DNA from 4 places in the Marinomonas sp. CT5 genome. Region 4 is predicted to be linked to each of the others. Evidence: predicted binding sites of a transcription regulator. Region 4 holds the regulator's gene; each other region holds the start of a gene.
The links. The regulator sigma-54, encoded in region 4, starts transcription at its own class of promoters, with help from an activator protein. The targets are predictions, from matches to a motif close to TGGCACNNNNNTTGCTNT.
Positions count from the first base shown of each region.

Region 1: the regulator sigma-54 is predicted to act here: its motif matches at 1,486-1,503, upstream of glnL (nitrogen regulation protein NR(II)).
Region 2: the regulator sigma-54 is predicted to act here: its motif matches at 1,258-1,275, upstream of feaR (transcriptional regulator FeaR).
Region 3: the regulator sigma-54 is predicted to act here: its motif matches at 1,587-1,604, upstream of C0J08_RS13340 (nitrate reductase).

Region 1 covers NZ_CP025572.1:630,130-633,344, reverse strand. The annotation lists gene glnA (glutamate--ammonia ligase) at 1-1,310, shown strand, start outside; gene glnL (nitrogen regulation protein NR(II)) at 1,554-2,639, shown strand; gene ntrC (nitrogen regulation protein NR(I)) at 2,636-3,215, shown strand, end outside.
Region 2 covers NZ_CP025572.1:2,975,728-2,978,942, reverse strand. The annotation lists gene feaR (transcriptional regulator FeaR) at 265-1,164, opposite strand; gene C0J08_RS14055 (NAD-dependent phenylacetaldehyde dehydrogenase) at 1,328-2,809, opposite strand; gene C0J08_RS14050 (GMC family oxidoreductase) at 2,824-3,215, opposite strand, start outside.
Region 3 covers NZ_CP025572.1:2,822,385-2,825,599, forward strand. The annotation lists gene C0J08_RS13340 (nitrate reductase) at 1-1,440, opposite strand, end outside; gene nirD (nitrite reductase small subunit NirD) at 1,737-2,072, opposite strand; gene nirB (nitrite reductase large subunit NirB) at 2,077-3,215, opposite strand, start outside.
Region 4 covers NZ_CP025572.1:2,555,550-2,558,764, reverse strand. The annotation lists gene mgtE (magnesium transporter) at 1-295, opposite strand, end outside; gene C0J08_RS12020 (HPr family phosphocarrier protein) at 304-573, opposite strand; gene ptsN (PTS IIA-like nitrogen regulatory protein PtsN) at 583-1,032, opposite strand; gene C0J08_RS12010 (RNA polymerase factor sigma-54) at 1,050-2,528, opposite strand; gene lptB (LPS export ABC transporter ATP-binding protein) at 2,604-3,215, opposite strand, start outside.

The DNA of each region.
Region 1 (3,215 bases), 1.9 Mb from region 4:
TTCCAGCTATTACGGTAGATGAAGAGTTTTTTGAAAACGGTCAGATGTTTGATGGCTCTTCCATCGCTGGCTGGAAGGGCATTAACGAATCTGACATGATCATGATGCCGCAGGATGACACTGCAATCATTGACCCTTTCACTGAAGAACCAACGGTTATTGTTCGTTGTAACATCATCGAGCCTTCTACTATGCAAGGCTATGACCGTGACCCACGTTCTGTTGCCCTTCGTGCTGAAGAATTCCTAAAATCTACTGGCCTTGGTGACACAGCTTTCTTTGGTCCAGAGCCAGAATTCTTCATCTTTGATGACGTAAAATGGAAAACAGACATGTCTGGCAGCTCTGTTGAAATCAACTCTGAAGAAGCGGCTTGGTCTTCAAACAAAAAATTTGAAGGCGGTAACATGGGCCACCGTCCTTTCGTTAAAGGCGGCTACTTCCCAGTACCACCAGTTGATTCTCACCATGACCTTCGTGCTGCAATGTGTGGCGCAATGGAAACTATGGGCCTGGTTGTTGAAGTTCATCACCACGAAGTTGCGACGGCAGGTCAAAACGAAATTGGTGTTAAGTTCAACACAATGGTTAAAAAAGCAGACGAAGTTCAAATCCTTAAGTACTGCGTACACAATGTTGCTCATGCATACGGTAAAACGGCGACTTTCATGCCTAAGCCAATTGTTGGCGATAATGGTTCAGGTATGCACGTTCACCAATCTTTCTGGAAAGATGGCGTTAACCAATTCGCAGGTGACCAATATGCTGGTCTATCTGAAACGGCTCTTTACTACATCGGCGGTATCATCAAGCACGCTAAAGCATTGAACGCTTTCACTAACGCTTCAACAAACTCTTACAAGCGTCTTGTTCCTGGCTTCGAAGCGCCAGTTATGCTTGCATACTCTGCACGTAACCGCTCAGCTTCTATCCGTATCCCATACGTTGCAAGCCCTAAAGGCAAACGTATTGAAGCTCGTTTCCCTGATCCAACCGCTAACCCATACCTAGCATTTGCAGCAATGCTAATGGCCGGTATCGACGGAATCAAAAACAAGATTCACCCTGGCGATGCAGCAGATAAAGACTTGTACGACCTACCAGCGGAAGAAGCGTTGGCTATTCCACAAGTTGCTAGCAGCCTAGAAGAAGCGCTTAAGTCTCTAGATGAAGACCGTGCATTCTTGACTCAAGGTGGCGTATTCTCTGATGACATGATTGATGCTTACATCGACCTTAAGTCTGGCGAAGCTCAACGTATATCTATGACAACTCATCCTCTTGAGTTCGAACTTTACTACAGCGTTTAAGAATCCAAATTGCTAAGTAAAATACGAAAGCCTCGAACCTAGTTCGGGGCTTTTTTTATCGCTTTATTTGCACAAAAATGAACATCATAATTTCAATGCACTATAATTGTGCAATCCACTTTTTATAGTGAATACAAAGACCTTAATAAATACGCCATTTCGAGCTGCCCAATGTTGGTTCGCTTTTTGCAACTATTATTCAGGGGAAACAATCAAAGCAGGAGCAATAGAGAGGCACTGTCTGTGTATAGCTTATTAATCGACCATTTATCTACTGCTGTTGTGCAATTAAACAACAAGCTTGAGATCGAATATTTAAATCCTGCTGCCGAAATGCTGCTTGCGGTAAGCCGACGTCGTATCTATGGCAATGATATTAGCGCCGCCTTCCGTGAAAACGAAAAAAGCATCCAAGCTTTACTTACAGCGATTGAATCTGGCCATCCGTTTACTAAACGAGAGGCGGAAATCGAATGTAGCAACAACAAAAAGCTTTTTTGTGATTACACTGTCACACCTATCATGGGTACGTCTAATGAGACAGAAAGTCTCATTATCGAACTTTACCCACGCGACAGAATGAAACGAATTTCACAAGAAGATGAACTGATAGCTAATCACGAAACGAGTAAAGAACTGGTTCGAGGCCTGGCCCATGAAATCAAAAATCCATTAGGTGGAATACGCGGCGCGGCGCAGTTAATTAGCCGTGCTTTTACCGACGAAGCTCTCAACGACTATACGCAAGTCATCATCGAAGAATCTGATCGACTACGCGACCTCGTTGATCGATTGTTGGGACCAAGACAACTACCTAAAAACAAAACGCTCAATATCCACAAGGTAATTGAACGGGTAAGACAACTCATTTCAGTCGAAGCCGATAATCAAATTGAAATAATTCGTGACTATGACCCCAGTATTCCTGACTTGATTGGTGACGAATCACAGTTAATACAGGCTTTATTGAACATTACAAGAAATGCCATGCAAGCCTTGATAGAAGATGAAGACAATCATCATAAAGCCATTCATATGGTAACGAGAGCGTTACGACAATTTACCATAGGCTCTAAACGCCATCGGCTAGTATGCAAAATAAGCATTATTGATAATGGTCCTGGTATTCCAGAAGCCATTCTAAAAACCTTATTTTACCCTATGGTCAGCGGTCGATCTGATGGTACAGGCCTAGGACTTTCTATCGCTCAATCCATCATTCATCAGCACCACGGGATTGTTGAATGCAACAGTTATCCGAAAAAAACCGAATTCAATATATTAATTCCCATTGAGACGACAGTCCAAGAACAGGAGAAACACTCATGACAGCAGAAGAAACCGTATGGATTGTTGACGACGATCGCTCTATTCGCTGGGTTCTAGAGAAGACATTAGAACAAGAAGGTATCCAATGTCGTTTGTTTGATTCTGCAGAGAACCTCGTCAATCTTATTGATAAAGAACAACCTAGCGCTATTATTAGCGATATTCGTATGCCAGGCATGGACGGATTGGCCTTACTTCAAAAACTCCAAAAGGACCATCCTTATCTACCCGTAATTATTATGACAGCACACTCAGACCTAGAAAGTGCTGTTGCTTCATACCAAGGCGGTGCATTTGAATACCTACCAAAGCCCTTCGATGTAGAAGAAGCCGTCAGCTTGGTTAAGCGCGCTATGCTCCACCACCGCAATGCCAGACCTAGTACTGATGACATGGAGGCCGAACAAGAACAACAAGTTGATAAAGAAATCATTGGCGAAGCACCTGCAATGCAGGAAGTATTCCGTGCTATTGGTCGCCTGGCCAACTCAAATATTACTGTTTTAATTAATGGCGAATCCGGCACTGGTAAAGAGTTGGTAGCACAAGCATTGCACACTCACAGCCCAAGAGCCG
Region 2 (3,215 bases), 420 kb from region 4:
GATGCATGCATTTTTAACGAAAATTTAGGTTTTTTGGCGCTTTTTAAAGTGGCTTTTATCTTGTGATGAAGTTTTTTCTCATACGAGCGTAAAGCAAATAAATTTTATAGAGAGTCTATTTTTGTCGAGCTTTACCGTCTTTTTGATAATCGAAAGCTGTGTCTAGTTTGTCATGGCGAATGGAGTACAGGGCTTGATTCATTATTGTGACTGACAGGCTGCAAGGTATGGCTGATACATAATAATGTGGTTGCATGAGTCACATTAGGATTGGCTGTGTCGCCACTGACTTGGAGACATCCCTTTTACTCGTTTAAAGGCTCGCGACAGTTGTGATGCGTCTGAAAAGCCCCAGCGATAAGCCACTTCTGTTATCGATAATGGTTGTTTCATTGCATCCGCCGTCAGCATGTCTTCACAGCATTTTTCAATGCGCATTTGTAAAATAAATTGAGCTATGCTGAAATTTTCTTCTGAAAAGAGTCGGTAAAGGGATCTTTTCGACATATTCATGGCTTTTGCTATATGGTCTGGGCTCAGGCTCTCTTCTGTTAAAAGGCGCAATATGTGTTGTTTAGCTCGCTCTTTCATCGAAGAGGTTGAATCATTATTCGTATGCTCAAGAGAAGGTTTGATTAGCGCACTAATGGCGTATTGCAGCGCTTCACCATCTTCCTGAAAAGAGGGAGTTTGGTCATCGGTATTGGCCAATTGACGTAGCATGGTCAGCAGCATTTGACTGCTGGAACGGTTCTGAGCAATTTTGGTTATTCTGTGTTGTGCGTGTGTAGAGCATAAGCTATCAACATAAGCTTTTGGTAAGTGTACGGACATTTGTTGTATTAGCCCTTGGGGGTGCATGTCGTAAGGCAAAGATGAATCGATAAGGGCGATTTCGCCTGGTAACAAGAGGTCTTTATTATCTGACCAAGAAAAGCCCATAGTGCCTTTTTTTTGAAGGATGACAAAATAGTGTTTGTCGTCTTGGCAGGTAGATTTAGAACGGATTATCTTTTCTGCGTTCGTTTCGATATGAGCAACACCTAAACCGTTATGATTATCCAGTCTCATATTGCCGATAAAAGGGATGTTGCGATGTGGCTGAGTGTCAAAGTTGCCACAAATAGAATGGACAGAATGTTCCCAGCGATCTAAGTCGAGCATTTCTTTCTCCCATTATGCAGGGCTCTTTGGTTCTCGACTTGTTGATGATAAGAGCCTTAAGAGTCATGCGAATTTAGTTGAAATGTAAACTTTTTAGCAAGTATTGTTCCAACTAAATTCGCACTATGTCAAGCTCTAATCGTTTGCAGGTTTCTCCCTAGTTTTAGTAGCACATAATGACGGATTTGACTTCGGTATAGTCATTGATGAACTCACGACCAAACTCTCGGCCGACACCAGATTGTTTTGTGCCCCCAAATGGTACAGAAGGGTCAAGAATAGAGTGCATATTGACCCAAACTGTACCAGATTCAATTTTCGGTATCATTCGCATGGCTTGAGATAAGTTGTTGGTCCAGATACTGCTGCTTAAGCCAAATGGCGTGTTATTGATTAAATCAATAAGCTCTTCTTCGTCTTCATAAGGCATAAAGCTGATAATGGGGCCAAATGTCTCTTCTTGCATGAGCGTTTCATCGACACTGGACGCTTGCACTATCGTGGGTTCCACAAAGAAACCTTTCCCCGAAATGGCTTTACCACCGTGTAACACGCGGCTTTCTTTGTGAGCAACCTCTAAGTATTCGCATACTTTATTGAATTGCGGTTCGTTAGAGAGAGGGCCGAAATAAACGCTTTCATCAAGTGGGGAGCCAATTTTGGCCTCGCTTAACGTTTGCGCGAGTTTAGTGGTTAATTCGTCAATGCGAGAGGAGTGTACATAAACACGTTCTGGTGCGGCACAGACTTGACCCTGGTGAATGTAACCTAACTGAAAAAGCCCGCCCACAACCCGATCAATATCCGCGTCTTTTAAAATTGCCGCGGTGTTTTTACCACCTAATTCTAACGTGCAGCGAGTTAAGTCAGCGGAAGCGGCTGCGCTAATTTTCTTGCCGGTCGCGACTGAGCCGGTAAATGAGACTTTGCGTACTTTAGGGTGCTGAATAAGCTGACCACCCACATCGCCTTTGCCATTGACTATGTTTAGAACACCATCTGGTACGCCCGCTTCTTTTGCTAGCTCAGCAATGCGTAAAATAGTCAGCGGTGTGAACTCACTTGGTTTAAGGACAATAGTACAACCCGTGCAAAGTGCCGCACCGATCTTCCAGCAGGCAATCATCACTGAGAAATTCCAAGGTAAAATACCGGCGACAACGCCAATGGCTTCTCTGCGAGTGAAAGCACTGTATTCTTCACCTTGCATAGAAGGGAATGAAGGCGTCATGGTTTCACCATTTATTTTAGTGCTCCAACCTGCGAAGTAGCGTAAAAACATCGCACTTTGTTGTACTTCAAACATGCGTGAAAGGTGGATAGATTTACCACTGCACAAGGTTTCTAGTTGAGCAATTTCTTCCCCATTTTGCTCAATCAAATCCGCCAATTTATTGAGCACAACACCGCGAGTATAAGGTGATGTTTTCCCCCAAGCGCCTTTAAAGGCTTGATAGGAGGACTCGATTGCAGTGTCGACCTCTTGAGTGGTTGCACTGTGGATGTTAGCAATAACGGCTTCTGTAGAAGGGTTAATAACATTAAAGGTGCTATCGCCAGAGGCGTTTTTTTGACCATTAATGAATTGGCCATGGTCTTGTTTCAAAAAAGCTTGTGTGGCGTCTAATAATGAAATGTCGGACATAATCTTGTCGCTCCTTAATTGGAAGAATGTAGTGTGAAGTGCGCGCCACGCTCACCAATCATCATGGCAACGGCGTTGGTGTTACCACTTGGTATTTGTGGGCAAATAGAGAGATCCATGACACGAAGGTTTTTGGTGCCGTGAACCTTGAGTTCTAAATCCGTGACGGAGTCACTTCGAGACGTGCCCAGTTTGCAGGTCCCGCCAGGGTGATAGACGGTTTTGATGTTTTGACGTACAAAGGTTTCCAATGCGTCTGTGTCATCGATGGCAATGTTATTTGGCTCGACTACTTTTTTGATGATGTTTTTTAAAGCGGGCTGTTCCATGGCTTTTAGTCCCATTTGAACCGCGCGAATTTGATTTTTTACATCATCAGGGTGAGACAAAATTTGAGCGTCAATCT
Region 3 (3,215 bases), 270 kb from region 4:
CGCTTGCCCAGGAGCCGGTAACATTCCCCGTTGACGTGAAATACGCCGCTCTGAATTCGTCACCGTTCCATCTTTTTCACTCCAGCCAGTCGCTGGAAGTAGCACATCAGCCATAGCGGTTGTGTCTGTATGTGCTTTGCAATCACTAACAATGACTAACTCACATTTCTCCAACGCTCTACGAACCTGCGCAGTGTCTGGCAGGCTAACCATAGGATTAGTCGACATAATCCACACCACTTTGACTTTCCCCTCTTCCATGGCTTGAAATAAGTCGACTGCTTTCAAGCCATTTTCTGTTGCCATATTGGGTGCTTGCCAAAAACGCTGCACCAGATCCAACGCTCCTGGCGTAGCGAAGTCCATATGAGCCGCTAGCTGGTTCGCCAAGCCACCCACTTCCCTCCCGCCCATAGCATTTGGTTGACCGGTAATCGAAAAAGGTCCCGCTCCCTCCTTACCAATTCGCCCCGTCGCCAGATGACAATTGATAATGGCATTGCATTTATCAACACCCGAAGAAGACTGATTAACCCCTTGGGAATAAAAGGTAATTGTCTTTGAATGCTCTCGCCACCAGCTTGCCAAGCAAGCAAGCGCTTTCTCATCGATTCCACAAAAATCCGCGGTAAAAGACAGATTTGGAGTTGACTCTACTGCATGGCTCAAAGTTTCTGCGAAACCATTCGTATGATTAACGATAAAATCCTCATCCAAAATGCCGGCTTGAGCTGAATCATTCAATAAAAAGGAGAATATGGCGGCATCACTGCCAGGCTTAATCGCCAAATGCAAATCAGCAATGTCACACGTTGCAGTTTCTCGTGGATCAATCACCACAACTTTCATGTTAGGCCGTTGCTTTTTCGCAGAAGCAATTCGTTGAAATAAAATGGGATGAGTCCAAGCGGCGTTCGACCCAACCATGATTAATAAATCACAGAGTTCTAGATCTTCATAATTACAAGGTACAGTATCCGAACCAAAGGCGCGCTTATACCCCACTACGGCAGAGGCCATACAGAGCCGCGAATTAGTATCAACATTCGCCGTACCAATAAACCCTTTGGCCAATTTATTAGCAACGTAATAATCTTCCGTGAGAATTTGCCCAGAAAGATAGAAAGCAAAAGCATCCGGCCCATGATCTTTTACAATTTGGGAGATTTTTGAACTAACGGTTTCTATCGCAGATTCCCAAGACACAGCTTGGCCATTAAGCATAGGAGCCAATAAACGGTCATCAGATTTAATCGTCTGAGCAAGGCTACTACCTTTAACACATAAACGACCAAAATTTGCCGGATGATCTAGATCACCAGAAACAGGAGGAACATCCTGATTGACTGAGTCCGGAATAGTTAAGTTAACCCCACAGCCAACACCACAATAGGGACAGGTTGTTTTTCCGCTAATGGCTGTCTTCTTTGTTGCCGTCATGGATCTTCCTCGTGCTTTTGTATTTCTTAAAAACAAAAAAGGCCCAATCACTTTCAAAAAAGTGATTGGGCCTCGTTGCCTTTTGTAATATCTGTATGCTTTATGTGTAAGCCTTCATCGGTTTACGGTGCATCAGTACTTTAATATTAGCAATAAGCAAGCCAACTTTGACAAGCACTGATTAAAGGCGAAAATCCTTATCTTTTAGCAGCTGCAGCTTTATCATCGACAGAACACTTTCTTATTAAACCTAAAAATAGCGCCTAAATAGTGCAAACACACAAATACGTGCACCGTTATGAGTGTGTTGCGATGAACACCTCTCCCCCTTCTAACTTTGCTTGCCAATGAGGCACCTTGATATCCTCTTCAAGACATTGGCCTGAGCTCAGCTCATAATGCTGTTTATACAATGGACTAGCCACCACCCACTGATCTTGAAGGTGAGCAACTAGCCCCCGAGACAAGACATTTGCCTTGCCAATTGGGTCCCAATTACCAATCGCAAAGATTTTATTGTCCGACTCAGGCACGTAGAAAACCGCCACCTGCTCGCCATTCAACATGGCTGCAACACCAGCCCCTTCAATTAAATCTTCTTGTTTACAAATTAATTTCCATGGCATCGTCATCGTATTAGCCCACCTTCGCAATTAATTGCTGTTTTTCAAACTCAGTTGCAGGGCGCATTTGGTCACGCTCCTCAACAAACACCACATTGCTATCGCTTCCCTCATAGTTAACAAATTGACGGAAAGTTTTGAGTGCTTCAGGATCCTTCAAAGTGGTTTTCCATTCACACTGGAAGGTATCCACTACGTGCTGCATACTTGCTTCAAGCTCAGCGCATAATCCCAGCTTGTCGTTAATCACCACATCTTTTAGATACTCTAAACCACCCTCTAAACCTTCCATCCAAACCGAGGTACGCTGTAATCGATCAGCTGTTTTGGTGTAAAACATTAATACTCGATCGATATATTTCACCAAGGTTTCGTCATCCAAATCTTTCGCAAAAAGATCTCCGTGACGCGGCTTCATACCACCATTACCACACACATATAGGTTCCAACCGCCTTCGGTCGCAATCACCCCAATGTCTTTACTTTGAGCTTCAGCGCATTCGCGTGTACAACCAGAAACAGCAAACTTAATCTTGTGAGGTGAGCGCAGTCCCTTATAACGATTCTCTAAATCAATCGCCATTTTCATACTGTCATTCACCCCGTAACGACACCAAGTACTACCAACGCAAGACTTTACCGTACGCAAAGACTTGCCATAGGCTTGACCGGTTTCAAACCCTGCCGCGATGAGCTTCTCCCAAATCTGTGGCAATTGTGACAAGGTTGCACCAAATAAATCGATACGTTGACCGCCTGTTACCTTGGTATATAAACCGTATTCTTTTGCCACTTCCCCCAATACAATCAATCTTTCAGGGGTAATTTCACCACCGGGAATACGAGGTACGATGGAATAAGTACCGTCTTTTTGCATATTGGCAAGAAAGCGATCATTTGTGTCTTGCAAACTGATATGCTCTTTTTTCAGTACGTAATCATTCCAAACGCTGGCTAAAATAGAACCCACAGCCGGTTTGCATATCTCACAACCATGACCTTTACCATGCGTTTTCAATAACTCAGCAAAAGTTTTAATTTCACCTACTTTCACTAAGTTATATAAATCTTGGCGGGTGTAGGCAAAGTGCTCACAAATATCTGTGCTGACCTCAACTCCCAACGCTAATAATTCGTTATCAACGACTTTTT
Region 4 (3,215 bases):
CTAAGTCATCGCTCTCAAAATGTTCGGATACGGCGATAAGACGCTCTGTATCCATGTCTTTCATGAATTGAATACCAATATCTTCGCTTAGATATTGTAGGACTTCACCTTCGTTTTTGTCCTCGATTAATTCCCATAGGAGTTTACGTTCTTTTGGTGGGGAGGATTCGAGTAGTCGAGCAACATCTTGAGCAGGCAAAGCGCCGTTAAGTAAATAACGGATTTGCATCGTCGCACCGGATTCTAACGATTCGGTGACAGTTTGGAGATGATTAAGTGTGTTTTGCTCTGACATGAGGTGTATTACTCATCTTCGCCGAAACGATTGTTAATAAGCTCAATGATGGCTTCAATCGCTTCTTTTTCGTCATCTCCATTAGTTTTTATGTGAATTTCAGTGCCTTTACCGGCGGCCAGCATCATCATTGCCATAATGCTTTTGCCATCAACATTTCGTCCTTCTTTTTCAATCGTAATATCACAAGAAAAACGAGATGTTGTTTCAATGAGTTTGCCAGCTGCACGAGCATGAAGGCCAAGTTTGTTGATAATAATTACGGACTCTTCCTGCATGCTATTTTCCTATATAAGGGATTCAAAAATACTTAATAACTCTTCATTAGTTTGTGCTGTACGTAACTTGTCCAACGATTCAGCGGATTGAGCAAGTTCTGCTATTTTCGCTAACGTTGAAAGATGTTGGTCACATTCGTTGGGTGGAACGATAAGTGCGAATATGAGATCAACTGCTCTTTTATCAATCGAATCAAAGTCAATGGGGGTTTGTAAAGACATAACAACAATGGCTGTGTGGTTTGCTGTTTCAAGGCGGCAATGGGGGATGGCTATGCCATTGCCTATTCCCGTACTGCCAAGCTTTTCCCTCCCCAGAAGGGCATCATAAACGTCTTCGTTATTGCAGTGTAGGCGATTTGATGCAACATCAGCGATATTTTCTAAAACACGTTTTTTGCTAATAATGTCTTGCTTTGCAAGTACGAGTTCAGCTTTTAGTAATGATTTCAAGGACATGATAAAATGCTTTCCGTTTAGATCAGTCGTTTTCGTTCATTGGAAGGAGGGATGTTCATCGCCTCTCGATATTTTGCAACTGTGCGTCTAGCGACCTGTATGCCTTGATCTGCAAGGATGGCGGCTAGCTTATTATCACTTAATGGCTTTTTAGCTGGCTCATCAGCAACAAGTTTTTTAATCATAGCTCGTATAGCGGTAGAAGAGCATTCTCCACCTGAAGCCGTGTTGACGTGACTGGAGAAAAAGTACTTCAGTTCAAAAATACCTTTTGGGGTATGCATGTATTTCTGTGTTGTAACCCTTGATATGGTCGATTCATGCATGCCCACTTCTTCCGCAACATCATGAAGTACCATGGGTTTCATAGCTTCTTCACCTAATTCAAAAAAATCGATTTGACGACTTACAATACAACTGGCTACTTTGAGCAATGTTTCGTTACGACTCTGTAGGCTCTTCATAAACCATTTCGCCTCTTGAAGAGAGGTCTTGATGTATGTTGCATCTTCTGACGATGTGGTGGAACTTGCCATAGCCGAATAGGTTTCATTGATTTTTATCGGAGGAAGGGCATCATTATTGAGTTCAACTTGCCATACATCATTACGCTTTTTCACAGAGACATCAGGAATAACATAGTCTGTATCATCGGCATCAATAACTGAACCTGGGCGCGGGTTAAGTTGCTGTATTAAATTAATAACTTCTTTTAACGCTTCGTCTTTTAGTTTTGTTTTGCGCGTTAATTGAGCAAAATCACGATTACCTAAAAGAGGTAAATAATGATCAATCAGGTTGTAAGTGCTTTTATATAAAGGGTGGTTTTGGAATGCTTCGAGTTGCACAAGCAAGCAATCGCGTAAGTCAATTGAGCAAACACCAACAGGATCAAAACGCTGCAGTCTATGTTGGACGGCGATCACTTCTTCTAGGTCTAAGTCTTCAAGTTCGGTGCTAAGAGACTCACAAATATCTTCGGGCGAAATGCTTAAATAACCATCGGGCTGAACACATTCGATAATGGCGTAAGCGATTTCTATATCTCGATCCGAAATGTGTGTCAGATTTAGTTGCCAGATTAAGTGGTCTTGTATGCTTTCTGCTGGTGCATTACGGCTTTCAAAGTCGCTTTCACCCTCAAAACTATTATGGTCACTAACAGCGGCAGAGCTTTGGTAAGTATCGTCCCAATGACTATCAATGGATAATTCTTCAGGGATACTTTCAGTCCACTCAGATTCAATGCGTGGTTCTTCGCTGTTGTCGGCTGAAGTATTGTTATCCGCTGCGGCGCTTTTAGATTCAATGCTGGGTGTGACGTCGACATGAAGTTGTTCATCTTCATCGAGCTCTAAAAGAGGGTTTGATTCAAGAAATTCATGGATTTCTTGTTTTAAATCCAACGTTGAAAGTTGCAGCAAGCGGATAGCCTGTTGCAACTGCGGCGTCATAGTCAGCTGTTGGCCGAGCTTTAATTGTAAAGACTGCTTCATAGAGCAACTCTTTCTATTTGAATGAATTGGAATGAGTTATGCATACTACTCCCTTTCTACTGCAATGATAAGGGGTTACAAACGGAAGTCGTCACCTAAATAGACCTTTTTTACCTGCTCATTGTTGATGACGGTGTTGGCGTCGCCTGATGCAATGATGTACCCATTACCTACAATGTAGGCTTTGTCGCAGATGTCTAATGTTTCTCTTACATTGTGATCGGTGATAAGGACACCGATACCACTTTCTTGCAGATGCTTTATGATTAGCTTGATATCACCCACTGAAATAGGGTCAACACCAGCAAAAGGTTCATCTAGAAGGATGAACTTTGGGTTCATGGCTACAGCGCGAGCAATTTCAACCCGACGTCTTTCGCCACCAGATAATGCCATACCTAAGTTAGTTCGAATATGAGTTATATGGAACTCTTCTAAAAGCTCTTCTAATCTCTCTAGTTTCTGTGCTTTTGACAGCTTTTTGCGAGTCTCTAAAATCGCTAAAATATTATCTTCGACGGACATTTTCCTAAAAATAGAGGCTTCTTGAGGTAAATACCCAATTCCCTTTTGAGCTCTTGTGTGCATGGCATCATTAGTTACATCTAGTCCATCAATAAATATACCGCCAGCGTCGTTGGTTACCATGCCTACGATCATATAAAAGCAAGTGGTTTTGCCTGCTCC